One region of the Peribacillus sp. QJM3NY_7 genome, then DNA from elsewhere that is predicted to be linked to it. Evidence: a T-box and tRNA genes for the amino acid it is inferred to sense, from the RefSeq annotation. Region 1 holds a T-box; the other holds one or more tRNA genes.
The links. A T-box is a leader RNA that pairs with one kind of tRNA and senses whether it is charged. The one in region 1 lies ahead of glyQ (glycine--tRNA ligase subunit alpha), so its partner is inferred to be a tRNA-Gly.
Positions count from the first base shown of each region.

Region 2: it encodes a tRNA-Gly, which carries the amino acid that the T-box ahead of glyQ (glycine--tRNA ligase subunit alpha) is inferred to sense. The anticodon was not compared.

Region 1 is NZ_CM149663.1:3,661,398-3,669,977, forward strand. It holds gene glyS (glycine--tRNA ligase subunit beta) at 1-1,437, opposite strand, end outside; gene glyQ (glycine--tRNA ligase subunit alpha) at 1,424-2,320, opposite strand; T-box leader at 2,416-2,592, opposite strand; gene recO (DNA repair protein RecO) at 2,651-3,403, opposite strand; gene AC0VX1_RS17545 (YqzL family protein) at 3,437-3,580, opposite strand; gene era (GTPase Era) at 3,680-4,609, opposite strand; gene AC0VX1_RS17555 (cytidine deaminase) at 4,602-5,000, opposite strand; gene AC0VX1_RS17560 (diacylglycerol kinase family protein) at 5,040-5,417, opposite strand; gene ybeY (rRNA maturation RNase YbeY) at 5,395-5,871, opposite strand; gene AC0VX1_RS17570 (HD family phosphohydrolase) at 5,868-8,033, opposite strand; gene AC0VX1_RS17575 (PhoH family protein) at 8,223-8,580, opposite strand, start outside.
Region 2 is NZ_CM149663.1:918,762-927,341, forward strand. It holds gene mgtE (magnesium transporter) at 200-1,558, shown strand; gene AC0VX1_RS04380 (NADP-dependent oxidoreductase) at 1,873-2,901, shown strand; gene AC0VX1_RS04385 (YbjN domain-containing protein) at 3,338-3,751, shown strand; tRNA gene AC0VX1_RS04390 (tRNA-Gly) at 3,943-4,016, shown strand; gene AC0VX1_RS04395 (B3/B4 domain-containing protein) at 5,346-6,014, opposite strand; gene queG (tRNA epoxyqueuosine(34) reductase QueG) at 6,120-7,259, shown strand; gene AC0VX1_RS04405 (amidase domain-containing protein) at 7,452-8,309, shown strand; gene trmL (tRNA (uridine(34)/cytosine(34)/5-carboxymethylaminomethyluridine(34)-2'-O)-methyltransferase TrmL) at 8,377-8,580, shown strand, end outside.

The sequences.
Region 1 (8,580 bases):
TAATGCGTAAGGATCCTGGGAACCTGTCGGGATGACGCCAATAGCGAAGAACGAAGACAATGTATCAATTTTTTCAGCCAAACTCACAACCGCTCCAATGACTGAAGGCGGTACAGCATCATCCGCATGCCTTGGCATATAATGTTCATTGATAGCCGCGGCCACTTCTTTGGCTTCCCCTTTTAAGAGAGCATATTTTTCACCCATATACCCTTGCAATTCAGGGAATTCATAAACCATATTACTTACCAAATCGAACTTGGCAATTGCCGCTGTACGAAGCGCCATTTCTTTTTCCGCCTTTAAATTCAAAGCATCCGCAAGAGCACCGGTCACTTCAGTTACCCGGGCAGTTTTCTCGGCCAATGTACCGATTTCTTCATGATAAACGATGCTGTCAAGCTTTTTCAAAGCATCCGAAATCTCTTTTTTCTGATCTTCTTTATAGAAAAATGCTGCATCCGATAAGCGGGCACGCAATACTTTTTCATTACCTTTAGAAACCTTATCCAAATGGCGGTCATCGCCGTTGCGCACGGTTACAAAGTAAGCAAGCAGGTTCCCTTCTTGATCTTTAACAGGGAAATAACGTTGGTGTTCCTTCATTGATGTGATAAGTACCTCAGCAGGAAGCTCAAGGAATTCTTCTTCAAAATGTCCAAATAACACCGTTGGATACTCTACCAAATTATTTACCTCTTCAAGCAGATCTTCATCGACAGGGATGATCCAGCCTTTCTCCTGCTCAAGCTCTTTAATCTGATCCAATATAACTTGCCGGCGTTTATCTGGATCTGCCATTACAAATTGTTCTGTCAGCGTATCTTCGTACTGTTCCGGCTGCTCGATGATGGCGCTATTACCTAAGAAACGATGTCCTTTTGTTTCACGGCCCGTTTCCACATCAGCAATGCTGAATGGCACTATTTCATTGCCAAATAAGGCAATCAGCCATTTAATCGGACGGACGAAGCGGAGCTCCTGATTGGCCCAGCGCATATTTTTCGGGAACGTCATGCCGCTGATGATTTCAGCAAGCTCAGATAAAAGCTGAACGGTTTGCTGTCCTTTTATGAATTTATTCACATGGACATATTCAACACCCTTGAGTTCTTTAAAATATATGTCCTCTGAAGTCATGCCTTGACCCCTGACGAATCCCAATGCTGCTTTAGACCAGTTGCCTTCGCTGTCCAACGCGATTTTTTTGGCCGGACCTTTTGCCTCTTCTTCGATATCCTTTTGTGATTCTTCCACGTCCTTCACCAATACGGCCAAACGTCTTGGTGTGGAAAAAGCTTCAACCGTCCCGAATTCTATCGCTTTTTCCGTAAGCCATCGCTGCACTTTATCTGACAACTGTTTCATTGATGTTGTCACAAAACGGGCAGGCAGTTCTTCCAATCCAATCTCCAATAACAAATCACGCTTGCTCATTTGTATTCTCCCCTTTCACTTTCAGGATCGGGAAGCCTAATTTTTCCCGCTCTTCATAGAAGGTTTTTGCAACCTTACGCGCTAAGTTACGGCACCGGGCAATATAACCCGTTCTTTCCGTCACCGAGATGGCGCCTTTGGCATCCAAAAGGTTAAATGTATGGGAACATTTCAAAACATAATCATATGCAGGATGTACAAGTCCTTCTTCCATTTGTCGATGCGCTTCCTTTTCATACATCGTGAAAAGCTGAAACAGCATGTCAAGGTCGGAGGTTTCGAACGTATATTTCGAATGTTCGTATTCCGGCTGACCAAATATATCGCGAACAGTGAATCCATCTGTCCATTCTAGGTCAAATACGTTCTCCTTATCTTGAATGTAAGAGGCGAGACGTTCGATCCCGTATGTAATTTCCACGGAAACCGGTTTACACTCAAGGCCGCCCACCTGTTGGAAATATGTAAATTGCGTGATTTCCATTCCATCAAGCCACACTTCCCAACCGAGTCCGGCACACCCTAGGGATGGATTTTCCCAATTGTCCTCCACAAAGCGAATATCATGCTCGAGCGGATTTATCCCTAAAGCACGTAATGAATCCAAATACAACTCTTGGATATTGTCAGGAGACGGCTTCATGATCACTTGGAACTGATGATGCTGATACAGTCGATTAGGGTTCTCACCATAACGACCGTCAGCAGGACGGCGGGAAGGCTCTACGTAAGCCACGCTCCAAGGCTCCGGTCCAATGGCTCTCAGGAACGTGTATGGGCTCATCGTACCTGCCCCTTTCTCGACATCATAAGCATTCATCAATATGCAGCCTTGCTCAGACCAATGCTTTTGTAACGTTAAAATCATATTTTGAATATTCATCGTACACCTCCAGGTTATTTAAACGGCTTTTAGATTATAGGTCGGAAACCCATTACATTTTGGCAAACAAAAAACTCCCGTCCCTATGCGAAATGCATAGGGACGAGAGTTTACCCGCGGTTCCACCCTAATTGCCGTTTACAAAACGGCCTCTTTTCAAAGCAACATGCTCCGGAAACGCCCTTCCCTGTAAATCCATATCCCGGCTTCCACCGTCCCGGGTTCGCTTTTTATGGAGAATGACAGATACTCTTTTCCATCAACGCAATCTTCTTATTTTGATGATTAGAATTTTATACAAACTAGCATGGAATGTCAATAGGTCAGAACCTAAAACATATCTTTCATCGTATCAATCTGTTTCAGGAACTTTTTTGATTTCAAAAGCAGACCGGAATATTCCTCATAATATGCATCGATGATCTTCCGCAGTTCTTTTTTCGTTTCAGGCTTGACCGAAATGTTTCCGAGCCTTGATAAATCTAAATAATAAAAAATCCGAAGCAATTTGACGGCTGCAGGTGAAATTTTAAAATGATAAGGGTCTTTCCCCAGACAGCGGTGACAAATAAAGCCCGCTTCCCGAAGCGAGAAGGAGAATTCCCCTTCCGTTTCACCACATACAGCACACTGATTCAGCACTGGGTTAATCCCATTGACGGGCAGCATCTTCATTTCAAAAATGAATGTCAAAACCTCCGCGTCATATTCCTCGTTTATGTAATGCAAGGTTTGCGAAAGCAATTCATACAAATATGGATTCGGTTTCTTATCCTCGACGCTTTTATCAAGCAATTCAATAATATATGAAGCATAAGCGGTGGCAAAAAGATCCTCCCTTATGAAACGGAGTGAATCGACCATTTCGCCTTGCTGAAGACTGCCGAGTCCGGTTGATGTGGTTACAAGAAAATACCCGGAGCAAAAAAGCTGTGTGACGGCGGAAAGCCTGCTGTTAGGTTTACTGGCCCCTCTCGCCATGACGCCAATTTTCCCTAGCTCACGGGTATATATAGTAATGATTTTGTTGTTTTCTCCATATGCAGTTCGCCTTATGACAATGCCCTCACATTTTTGGAGCATACCAAGACACCACCCATGCTCGCCAAGGCTAACCTATGAAACAGGAAAATCAATTTCTGCTAGCTCATCATTCAATCCCAAGTGTCTTTCCTGTCTTTCGACTTCTATCTCCTTAAACAGCAAATAGGTGTCCACATTACCTGTTTCAGTGAATAATTCCCAGGTAAAATCCAACATATAAAGCCCACCTTTCATTTTTAACTAGCAATATGAATATCCGACCATATGATTAGCTTGACCGTTTTCCTAACTTTCATGATGCGTAAATTTTGTTAATTAATACTCGCTTTCATTGAAGCCGTAATCACGAAGCTGGCTTGCTTTGTTACGCCAATCCTTCTGTACCTTCACCCATAGTTCCAAGAAAACTTTAGAGCCCAATAGGTTTTCGATATCCACCCTGGCACGGCTGCCGACTTCTTTAAGCATTTTCCCTTGCTTTCCAATGACAATGCCTTTTTGTGAATCCCGTTCGACAACGATAGTCGCCATGACATTGATGGTGTCGCTATTGTCCATCTTTTTAATTGAATCGATGACAACAGCCACTGAATGTGGAATTTCTTCCCGTGTCAGGTGCAGTACCTTCTCGCGGACCAATTCGGAAATGATAAAACGTTCCGGGTGGTCGGTCACTTGGTCAGCTGGATAGAACTGGGGACCTTCAGGCAGATGCTCTTTGATTTGTTCAAGCAGGGTATCCACATTATTTCCTTCAAGCGCAGAAATCGGAACGACTGCCGCAAAAGGGTAAAGCTGTTGATATTTTTCAATGATCGGAAGCAAATCATCTGGATGCATCGCATCGATTTTGTTTACGACGAGGAAAACAGGCGTTTTTACGGATTGAAGTTTTTCGATGATAAACTCGTCACCGCGTCCGTATCCTTCAGTCGCATTGATCATGAAGAGAATCAAATCGACTTCCTTCAATGTATTCGTTGCCACTTTCATCATGAAGTCGCCAAGCTTATGCTTTGGTTTATGGATGCCGGGTGTATCGATGAATATCATTTGTGAATCGTTTTGCGTAAGTACACCCTGGACCTTATTTCTTGTAGTTTGCGGTTTATCACTCATAATGGCGATTTTCTGGCCGATGACCCGATTCAGAAATGTACTTTTTCCAACATTAGGTCGTCCAATTATTGAAATGAAACCTGATTTGTAACCTTTTACTTGTGTATCGTCAAATAGTTTATCCATTTAAATCCTCCGGTGAAAAAGCTCCTGGAAGCAATTCCTGTACTGTTAGTTCTTTTATATCCCCATGTAAGTTGGTCAAAACGACTGGCATATCCTTTTCGCACAGTTCTGAAATAACCTGCCTGCATGCCCCGCATGGAGCGACGGGACCATCGGTATCAGCCACGACTGCAAGTTTGGTGAATTTTTTATCGTCATGGGCATAAGCGCTGAATAAAGCTGTCCTTTCGGCGCAATTACACATGCTGTATGCAGCATTTTCTATATTACAACCATGATAGACCTTTCCATCAGCGGTTAAAAGGGCTGCCCCCACCTTAAACTTGGAGTAAGGCACATAAGCTTTATCCCTTGCTTTTTTAGCTTCCTCAATCAATTCTTTTGTATTCAATTCACATCTTCCTTTCAAATTGAGTACCATTTCGGCAACCTACAGGCCAACCTTAGGCAAAAAGATAATCAATCCAACTATAATAGAAAATATAGCATATATGAATACAGCTCCGGCTGCAATATCTTTTGCCTGCTTGGCAAGCGGATGGATTTGGTCCGTTACCAGGTCCACTACCCTTTCAATCGCGGAATTAACGAGCTCCAACGTAATCGTACCGGCTATGGCCGCCAAAATGAAAAGCCACTCCATCCCATTCAATGAGAAGTGCCAACCAAAGAATACGACGATTGCCGTTAACGCGAAATGGATCTTGATATTGCGTTCAGTCCGAACAGCCTCCAAAATTCCCTGACAGGCGAAAGAGAAACTTTTTAATAAAGGATACTTTTTTTTACCCTTCTCTTGAAAGTCCATATTCTTCCAAGATCTCCTTTTGTTTAGTGAACATCACTTTTTCATCTTCTTCATTCATATGGTCGAATCCCAATAAATGAAGAAAACCATGCAGTGCTAAAAATCCAAGTTCCCGGTCAAATGAATGACCATATTCTTCAGCTTGTTCTTTCGTGCGTTCAATGGAAATGATGATATCACCTAACATGCGGGGCATTTCCGCTCCGACAATTTCCACTTCATCTTCCCCCATTTCTTCAAGCGCAAAAGAAATGACATCTGTAGCTGAATCTTTATGACGATATTCTTTATTGATTTCCCGAATCCTATCATTGTCTACAAATGTAACAGACAGCTCGGTGTCTTTTTCAATGTTTTCTTTTCTTGCCGCAAATTGAAGAATGCTTTCAACAAGCTGCTGAGCTTCCTCCGTTACTTCATTCGTTTCATCCATTAAATCGATAGCTAAAATCATTCTTTCACCTTCTGTCCTAATTTATCCGGCTCCGGATATTCAATCCTGGAGTGGAAGATACCATTCAGCGATTCACATAAGGAATGCTTCACGATACTTAATTCTCTCATAGTAATGTCACATTCATCAAATTGTCCATCAGAAATCCTGTCCTGAATGATGAAACTAACCAGCTCTTCAATCTTCTCCGGAGTTGGGTGCTTCATCGACCTCACTGCAGCTTCCACACTATCGGCTATGCCGATGACGGCCACTTCCTTCATTATCGCCCTCGGCCCGGGATATCGGTAGGCCGCCTCGAGTGTGGACTCATCCTGTTTTTTTGCCTTATGGTAGAAAAATTTCAATAATGTGGTCCCATGATGCTGCTCTGCAATATCCACAATCTCTTTCGGGAATTTGTGACTGCGCAGCATCTCCCCGCCATCTACGGCATGGGCAATGATGATATCCCTGCTCGTTTCCGGCTGCAGCCGATCATGCGGGTTCTCTTCGCTCATCTGATTTTCGATGAAGAAGTGCGGCCGCTTCGTTTTACCGATATCATGATAATAACTGCCGACCCTTGCCAGCAAGCCATTCGAGCCGATGGCTTCACAAGCCGATTCCGCCAAATTGGCGACCATTACACTATGATGATATGTCCCCGGAGCCTCAATCAAGATCTTCCGCAATAACGGATGATTGGGATTCGCGAGCTCGATAAGCTTAATCGATGATAAAATCCCGAAACCAGCCTCGAAAAACGGTAACAGGCCCATTGTCAAAACGGCTGCACCCACTCCAGAACCTATGGCAGCTAAAGCATAATATAAGTACTCCATTCTAGTATAATGGCTGTCCATAATAAAGATGAGCGAAAAAACAAATGCCATATTGATTAAAGACAACAGCAGCCCCGCTACCAGCACCTTTGATTTGAAATTGGGCCTGGATAGGATGATGATTGCCGTCAATCCCCCGAAAATGATATAAAGCCCCATCGAGAAATCCAGATTTCCAGGTGTATCACCATTAAATATAATCGTACCATACGAACCTAACAAAATGATCATTGCTACCGCTAACCTATCATTCAATAATATCTTGATGAGCATCGCCGCCATGGCACCCGGAAAAATGTATTCCAAGTTCGAGTTTTTCAGGTCTGCCAGAATGCTGACCGTCTTCATGGTAGCCATTGAAAGGACAAAGACAAGACTGAAGATCAATAACTGATTGTACTTGTTATCCTTTTTGGAAACGGAATAGTAGAAATAATAATAAAAAGCCGCAAAAGTCAGGAATATGAATAACAGCAGGCCGATATACGGGTAAATGGTGGACTCCGTATTTAAGAAGCCTGCCAGTTCAAGCTGCCTATATACATCCCTGTCCACTAACTGATTTTCTTCAACGATGATCTGGCCTTGAAGGATCCTGATCGGCTCCACGCTTTCAACCGCTTTCCTTCGCTGTTCCTCGGTTTTGTCCTTATCGAAAAATACATTCTGAATGATTGCCGTACGCGCAAGGGAAGTGGAGGCTTTTTTCATATCGCCACTAATGCTCATATAACCCAATTCCTCTACAACCTTTTTCTTGGCATTTTCGACGTCACTTGCAGCGATTCGGGAGCTCATCACATTATTCACTGCCGTAATGGTCGAATCCTTCGCTATTTTCAACTCATCTTCATCCGCCTGCACCAATGCCAGGAAAACGGATTCCTCGATATTTTTATTCACTTCATCAGTCAATTTTTCTTTTAATATCGAAACTTTTTGAGCATCCGTCTTTACGGTCTCTTTTTTATCCTCATCTTCTTTATGATCTTCATCGGGGTCCGTTTCTTTATTCACCTCAATCGCTGAATCGAAAATGGATGAAATCAGATCGACTTTATTTTTGGCATATTCTTTTTTTAAAGAATAAACATCCGCCACCTGTTTTGAAATCTCTTCTTTTTCCTGTTCCGTCTTATAGGTATCTTCCACAGTCTTGGTTGATCGGATCGTTTGTTCCGCAGGCTTAAAAAGCTCTACCTGAACCCTTTCCGGCTTCACATTGGAGAACATTAAACCATACGCAAACAAACCAAGTATGATGAACAAAAGCACTTGAAAAAAACGATGGACCAACAGCCCTTTTATTTGAGTGAAAAATTTCTGGATACGATTCAAGGAAGGTCCTCCTAAAAAAATGATGTTTATTATTCTAGATATGTAAAATCATAACAGTTTTCATATGAATTTTCACCTTCGTATTGATAAATGTAAAGGTTCTGTCATTTCATATCCACTTTTCCACCATAAAGTTCGTCATTTAGACACATCACGAAAAATCCGCCGATTGAAATGGCGGATTTTTTCTTATGACTTCGCCTGCTCGTAAGCAGTAATGATTTTAGCGACAAGCGGATGCCTTACTACATCACTTTGTTCAAAATAAACAAAGGAAAGGCCTTTAACATTCTTCAATATCTCTTCTACCCGGACAAGACCTGACTTCATGCCTTTTGGAAGGTCAATCTGGGTCCGGTCTCCCGTAATGACCATTTTCGATCCGAAACCAAGCCTGGTCAAGAACATCTTCATTTGGGCTTCCGTCGTATTCTGGGCTTCATCCAATATGACAAAGGCATCTTCAAGCGTACGACCCCTCATATAAGCCAGGGGAGCTATTTCGATCGTTCCGCGCTCTATCATCCTTTGCGTCTGTTCCATCCCC
Region 2 (8,580 bases), 2.7 Mb from region 1:
ATATATACCGTATTTAACACCTTCATTTGTAATGGAGGTGTTTTTATTTTTTTCCTGGAGGTGAGGGATTTGGATAACTATTCACGACGACATACTCGTGAATGGAAACAAGATTTTGGAAGGGGAATAATAATATTTTTTACTTTTAATATTTAAGGGAAATATTTTTTGGCTCCCCTAAAAAGGAGTGAGAGACAAGATGATAAAAGTCCTGACGGAAGATCAATTGACTTTACAGATCATAAAGGTATTAAAAGAAGGAAAAAAGAAAGAATTTCAAGCGATATTGGATGAACTCCAACCATATGACATTGCGCGTATTTTTGAGGGGCTCCCAGAAAAACATCATACACGCTTCTTGTTGTTACTCGATTCAGAACAAATCGCTGAACTGATTCAAGAAGTTGAGAAAGTCCATCAATTAAAAATCCTTAGTAAATTGGGAATAGAAAAATCCGGCCATGTAATGGATTTAATGGATAATGATGATCTAGCTTCATTGTTAGAGGACCTATCCCCTGGAAAAATCGAAGAACTTCTTTCTGGCATGAAACAAGAAGAATCAAAAATCGTTAAAAATATCATGAATTATCCCCCTGAAACGGCAGGGAGAATCATGACAAACCGTTTTGTATGGATCCCCCAACATTATTCGGTGCGTGAATCAGTTGAAAAACTGAAAATCTTTGCGGAGTTTTCGGAAACGATCAACTATCTTTATGTAATAGATAATGATAAAAAATTAGTAGGTGTTGTCTCATATCGGGATTTAATAATAAATGATGAATCTGAAAAAATTCAAGATATTATGTACAGCCGGGTTATCTCCGTATCTGCAGATGAAGACCAAGAAGAGGTGGCTCGTGTTATCGAGCGGTATGATTTTTTAGCAATTCCAGTAGTTGAAAAAAATAATGAGTTATTAGGAATTGTAACCGTCGATGATATTATTGATGTTGTCATTAAGGAAGCGAATGAAGATATTGAAAAATTATCGGCATCCGGTAAAGCTATAGACTTTGACACGAAGGCGCATGTGGCCGCATATCGTCGGCTGCCCTGGCTTATTTTACTTTTATTCATCGGATTAGTGTCCGGAACCATTATAAGCAGTTTTGAAGAAACCTTGTCCAAAGTTGTTGCACTTGCCTTCTTTATGCCGATGATCGCAGGGATGACTGGAAATACAGGCACTCAATCTTTAGCTGTTGTTGTAAGAGGCCTAATCACTAGTGATACGGATAAAGGAGCCGTGACCAGGCTCATTATACGGGAACTGAAAGTTGGCTTGATAATAGGCATCACCTGCGGAATATTAATTTCCATCATAGCTTATGTTTGGCAGGGAAATCCCGTTTTGGGATTAGTGGTTGGAAGTTCATTGGTGATGACCCTGATTATCGGGACTTTAGCTGGGACCATTATTCCTTTGATATTATATAAATTCAACATCGATCCCGCAGTTGCGTCTGGTCCGCTAATTACAACACTGAATGATATACTTTCGTTACTAATTTACTTTGGAATTGCAACGATGTTCATTTCAAAATTGATGTAGACTATCCATGAATTAGTTCATAAGAAGAAGGGGCAGTAGCCCTGTAAAGCGGAAAATAAAAAAAGAGTATTTCAAGCTGCGGCCTTTTCCCGGTATCCAATCGGGGAAAGGCCGTTAAATTTTTCTGGTGAGCGAAACGTTTATTAAAATGAAAAACATGGGACATAATAGGCTGTAGCAAGTTTGAGGTTTTCAGGAAAGGATACATAAATAGTGTTATGGAAGCAATAGCCAATCATAATCTTTGACCTATGAACTTCATCAGTGATACGCTTCTTTTCGAAATTACGTATTCAAACCAAGGAGGAACAATGATGACACAAACCAAACAACAAATAATCACCCTGGCAAATCGCCCGAAAGGTATGCCTTCTAAAGGGGATTTTAACTTTGTTGAGAGTGAAGTTCCCACACCGAAGGATAATGAGATTTTAGTACGTACACTATATTTATCTGTCGATCCATACATGCGTGGCAGAATGCAAGATACCAAATCATATATAGCTCCATTTGAATTGAATAAGGTCATCACGGGCGGCGTTGTTGCTGAAGTTGTTGAGTCGAAATCGAATTCCTTCAAACAAGGGGATGTCGTTGTTGGGAATATCGACTGGGCAGAATACACAGTTGTCACTGAAAAGGAAATCCGTGTGATTGATCCCAAGGTGGCTCCGGTCACAACTCATTTGGGGATTCTTGGAATGACCGGTTTAACTGCTTATTTTGGTTTGCTTGATATTGGTAAACCTCAAGAGGGTGAAACGGTAGTCGTTTCAGGAGCGGCTGGAGCAGTTGGTTCAGTAGTCGGACAAATTGCTAAGATTAAAGGTGCGAAGGTTGTTGGCATCGCTGGTTCGGATGAAAAACTTGAGTACTTAACGAAAGAGCTCGGGTTTGATGGAGCCGTAAATTATAAAAGTGATAGTTTTGCGACAGATTTAGCCAATGCTGTTCCTGATGGAGTCGATGTTTATTTCGATAATGTGGGCGGCGAGGTGTCCGATGCTGTTTTTACACTTTTGAATGCGAATGCCCGAATTCCATTATGCGGGGCGATTTCCTCATATAACGCGGAAGGAAAAGATCTAGGACCGCGTCTGCAATCGGCAATGATCAAAACCAGTGCACTAATGAAAGGTTTCACAGTTGGAAATTATGCTGCTAGATTCCAGGAGGGTGCTACGGAATTAGGTAAGTGGCTTCAAGAAGGAAAGCTGAAGTATGAAGAAACGATTATTGAAGGGTTCGAAAACACACCGGATGCATTTTTAGGTCTGTTTAAAGGAACGAACCTCGGAAAACAGCTTGTAAAAGTTGCGGAACCCGAATTCGCTCAACTATAAGTTTTATGGAAATATAGCTGAGGAAGGTTCTTCGATGTGACTTTTAAGCAGCTATAACAAAAGCGGCCTTTTTTCGATATTCAATCGGGAAAAGGCCGTTTTCCTTTCAAGTAAAATATATTAGTGGTATCTCTTAAACCATTTGAAGGATAAGCCATCGATAGCGGCAGATAAAGGTCGACTACTTACGAATAAAGAAGTTCCTGACATGGAAGGATACTCAAAAATCCGCCAGGTAATTTTGGACCTGCAAGTAGCGCTTCAGTTTTGCGGAGAAGCAACTGGATAATCAATCCAGGAAGGGAGTTCATATATGACTCCCTTCCTTTTAAGGTCGCCCCTGTTAATAGGAGGAAATTGGCAGGATAATAGAAAAGTCTGTAAAAATGCTTGTTTTCATTATAAAATGGACTTATAAACAGAAAGGTGATGAACCATGTCAAACGTTGCTAAATTTCGTGATTTTTTAACTAGTGAGAAAATCTATATGAATGAGTTGAATGAAGATGGCACCACCTTTTTTAGAGCCGAGCAAAAGTTAAAGGACGGGTGGAAGGTCCTTTTAGTATTTGCTTTCAATCAAGATGAAAATGTGGCGGACTTATTTTGCTTTAATGTCGCCGAGTTGAAGAACCCTGAAAAGAAACAGGATGTACATACACTGTTGAATGAATTTAATGCTAATTTCAGGTATTCCAAGCTGTATGAAGAAAATGGGACCATTTCGATTCGTTATTCATACTCCATTGAGGGGGATATCGTACCGGATCTGGCGTTCAGGAAGTTAATCATGCTGCTAGAAACGGCACAGCAGGTTTATCCGCGTTTAATGGAAGTCATTTGGTCTTAAATCATCATATAGGATGAAAAAAGTTCTCTGAATCAGAGGACTTTTTAACATACTTACTAGAGTGAATGAATATATTAACGTTACAATACGCTAATTATTAATTTTTTTTAAAAGAACTATTGCATTTTTTCACATTAAACTATATAATTAATTTTGTTGATTGGTAATTCGACAAACTTCTACAAGAATATGCGGGTGTAGTTTAGTGGTAAAACCTCAGCCTTCCAAGCTGATGATGAGGGTTCGATTCCCTTCACCCGCTCCAATACATACTCATAACGTAGGGTTTCGTTACCTGGAGAACGAAGCTTTGCGTTTAAATATTATTACAAGAATTCTACTGTTTACAGTGGGATTTTTTTATTGTCCAAATTGCCTGCATTTCATCGAAGCGGTAATACAGTATGTCATACCCGAAAAATTTTGATTATCCTTCATCCGGGAATTTCGATGCAGCACAAACTTAGTCAATATGATTAACTACGTTAGTAGAATCAGTTTGACTAAGTTTGTGCTTTTTTGTTAATGGGGAAGAGAAAGGCGTGCCAGGCTTATGTAGCATCGATGATTATCAATCGAAAGGCAGAAAGTAACCATTGTAAATCGGCTAGCCGGGACCCCGGAGACGTTTGCTTTGATGAGGCTTCGCAGACAGTCGGAGGGAAGGGAACGGGTTTCTGGGGTAAAACGGAAAGTGTTTTTGAGGGTTAGCAAATCTGATCGTTGATTTCCACTACAGGCACTCGCTTTCCGCGGGCGGTCCGGGAGCCTCCTTGTCCACGCTTTTCCGCAGGAGTCTCGTACCTTACGTTCCAATCAACTGGAATGTTCTTTTAAATAAAAACCGCAGGCTAGACTCATCTTGAACCAAGTTTATGACGAGGTGATCCTTGAGGTTTTTTTACAGTAACCCATAAAGGATGTAAAAAATTTGCGACACTCCTGCCAAGTAACTGGCTAGCCGAGATCCCGGAGACGTTTACGTAGAGGAGACTTGGCAGACAGACGGCGGAAAGGGAGTGGATTTCTGGAATCGACTGGAATGAAATATTAAGAAAAAACCGTAGGCTGGACATCCCGAACCAAATTTACGAGGTGATCCTTGAGGTTTTTTACATTAATCCTTAAAAGATGGAAGAAATATGCGACACTCCTGCCGAGTAACTGGCTAGCTGAGACCCCGGAAACGTTTACGTCGAGGAGGCTTTACAGACAGTCGGCTGAAAGGGAGCGGATTTCTGGGATCGACTGGAATGAAATATTAAGAAAAAACCGTAGGCTGGACATCCCGAACCAAGTTTAAGACGAGGTGATCCTTGAGGTTTTTTACATTAATCCTTAAAGGATGGAAGAAATATGCGACACTCCTGCCGAGTAACTGGCTAGCCGAGACCCCGGAGACGTTTACGTCGAGGAGGCTTGGCAGACAGTCGGTGGAAAGGGAGCGGATTTCTGGAATCGACTGAAAAGAAATTTTTAAGGTATGGATCGATCGGTTAAATAAAAGGATACCGCGGACTGGTTTTATTAAGTGGAACAATAATGAAAAAACCCCTTCCGATTGTGGAAAGGGTTTATTTCCGTTCAATTTTAATTATCCTTCCATAATCGAGTAAGTCCCTTCACCACCGTGGATTTCAAGGAACATGTCCATCAAGGATTTCGTTAGCTGATTTGCTTCCGTGGTTGAAGTATTGGGTTGTAAATAAATGATTTGGATGGCTTTTTTCGTTTCCTCAGTGACTTTCGTGCGTTCTGAATCAACGTAGGGACTTCCGAATGCGCCAGCATGATCGGCTGAGGTAATCATATTTTCCATGGAATTGAAGCGGCCGTTCAAACCGTCATACCCATCTGCCCCCTCGCCAATCTTAATCGAGATGTCTCCCGTTAATTTTTCAGCATCATAAATGCCGATCGGAACTTCATATAACAGTGAAAAGAAGTTATTCAAATCGATGGCCGAATGGATGGGTGTCAAGTAATTCTGTTTTTTCACGCGGCGGTATAGGGCTTCCACGGATGGACGATACCGTGACGGGTTTGTTCCTGTAGCCTTGAAAATTTCCCGCCACACTTTAATGCCGGAAAAGTCGGTCAATTCCTTTTCTTCAAGGTCGAAGAAAAGAGCTTCCTGAAATAGTTGAAGTCTTCCTTTCACCATTTGCGGGGAGGGACCGACTTCGATGTTTTCATATGTAATGACCCCGACTTTGAATTCAGGGATTTTACTGCTAAGATTAGCTGATACGGTAATTTCCAACCGTTTCACCTCCAAAAATGATTGCAATTAGTTTATCATAGATAGCAATGGTTTGAAATGGATTCAAGCTTCAATGGGAATACTGAATGAACGTAGGTGATTAATATGGATATGAACTCATTCAAGCAAGAAGTGATTTTATATAGTAAGGAAATCGGCATCGATAAAATCGGCTTTACTTCGGCTACGGCTTTCACCGAACTGAAAGGTCGGCTGATACGTCAACAGGAACTGGATTACCAGTCAGGGTTTGAAGAAGCCGATATAGAAAAAAGGGTAAGGCCTGAATTGATATTCGATAAACCGCAATCCATCATTTCGATTGCGCTTGCTTATCCTTCGAAATTGAAGGATGCTCCGCAAAGTACAAAAAGTGAACGCCGCGGGATCTTTTGCCGGGCGTCTTGGGGAACGGATTATCATACCGTTCTCCGTAATAAATTGCAGTTACTTGAGAATTTCATTAAAGATAAAGTGCCCGGGGCAATGATGAAGTCCATGGTTGATACGGGTGAGTTATCAGATAGGGCAGTGGCTGAGCGTGCAGGTATTGGCTGGAGTGCAAAAAACAGTATGATCATCACACCGGAGTTCGGGTCTTATGTATACTTGGGTGATATGATCACCAACCTGCCATTTGAACCGGATCAACCGATGGAAGATCAATGCGGGACATGCAATAAATGTGTCGATGTTTGCCCGACTGGAGCCCTCGTTCAGGGCGGACAGCTAAATTCCAAGCGTTGCATTGCGTTCTTGACACAGACAAAAGGTTTCCTTCCGGATGAGTTCAGGACGAAAATAGGCAATCGTTTGTATGGATGTGATACATGCCAGACCGTTTGTCCGAAAAACAAAGGAATGGATTTTCATTTTCATGAAGAAATGGAACCCGATCCCGAGCTGGCGAAACCGCTGTTAAAACCCCTGCTTACGATTTCAAATCGGGACTTCAAAGAGACATACGGCCATGTATCTGGCTCTTGGCGCGGTAAAAAACCAATCCAACGAAATGCCATTTTAGCATTGGCCCATTTCAAAGATGAAACGGCATTGCCTCTATTGATACAGGTCATGAAGAATGATCCGCGACCTGTCATCAGGGGGACGGCGGCCTGGGCAGTTGGGAAAATTGGCCGGGAGAAGGCTGTTTCCGCATTGGAAGAAGCACGAATGAAGGAAAAGGATGAAGAGGTATTGGTGGAAATTGAGAAAGGACTGCAGTTTACCTTGGAAACAAAATAATATTTAAAATGCAGCCGCCTCGTAAATATAACGGGGCGGCTTTTTGCTTAAGATATTTCGGAAGCTTCAAGGAAAATCTTTATAAAAAGTTTCATTATGGAGGATTGAAACTCCCACATTTATGAAGTTGTGTTTTTGTCCATGCCCTCGTACATACACATTAGCATAGATGGTAAGAAGGAGGGCATGAACTTGAGGGAACAATTGCAACGCCTTTTACAAGAAAGAGTGGAGTTTTATACTACAGATGATCTGGAACGGGGTGAAAGGAAGTTACATTTGAAGAAGAAAATGTTGAGGAACCGCGCCGCCGAAATTGTTCGGGTGAATGCGGCAGGCAAGGTACATTCGAAAAGAAAGGAAGACAATGATACAGTCCTGACCTATCATGTCCATCTGCAATATTTATTGAAACAGGAAGATTCATTTTATATAGAAGAAGAAATGGAAGAAAGGGAGGCACGGTTTCGAAATGGGTATATAGTGGATGAAAATGAGTTGATTCCCAGCTTTGAAACCGAAGAGGCACCGCCAAAAAGTGATCCAGGCGCAGATCGTCTTGCATATAAGTATGATCGAATGAAGGCTGTTCAATATGCCGAGCGTTGGTGGAATGAATTCAATCCGGCTTATCATAAATTCACCGATGATTGTACGAATTACATTTCACAATGTTTACATGCAGGGGGAATACCGATGTGGGGGGCGCCAAATAAAAATAAGGGCTGGTGGATAAGGGGGAAAAGCTGGAGTTATACATGGACGACAGCCCATTCTTTATATCATCTGCTTAAAGCCGGGAATGCCATCAGGACAAAGCGGGTGGAGTCGGCCAAGGAATTGAATTTGGGCGATATCCTCTGCATAGATTTCGAAGGGGACGGACGGTTTGACCATAACTTGATTGTAACGGCGAAGGATCAGGACGGGATGCCGCTTGTGAATGCACATACGATGAACAGTCGTCACCGGTATTGGACGTATGAGGATTCAACCAGATATACACCGAACATCGTTTATAAATTCTTTGTGATTTTGGATGGAGGGTGATAGGTTTTTAGTCTTTTTTGTTTAATGCTATAATTAAGGTGAAGTTCAAACTAGAGGTGAAAATGAAGTGTCAATACATGTAGTTTTATATCAACCACAGATTCCAGCAAATACAGGAAATATCGCAAGAACATGTGCAGGGACGGATACGTCTTTACATCTCATTCGCCCGCTCGGTTTCTCGACGGATGACAAACAGCTCAAACGGGCCGGGCTCGATTACTGGGAGAATGTAAAGATCCATTATTATGATTCGTTAGAAGAGTTTTTT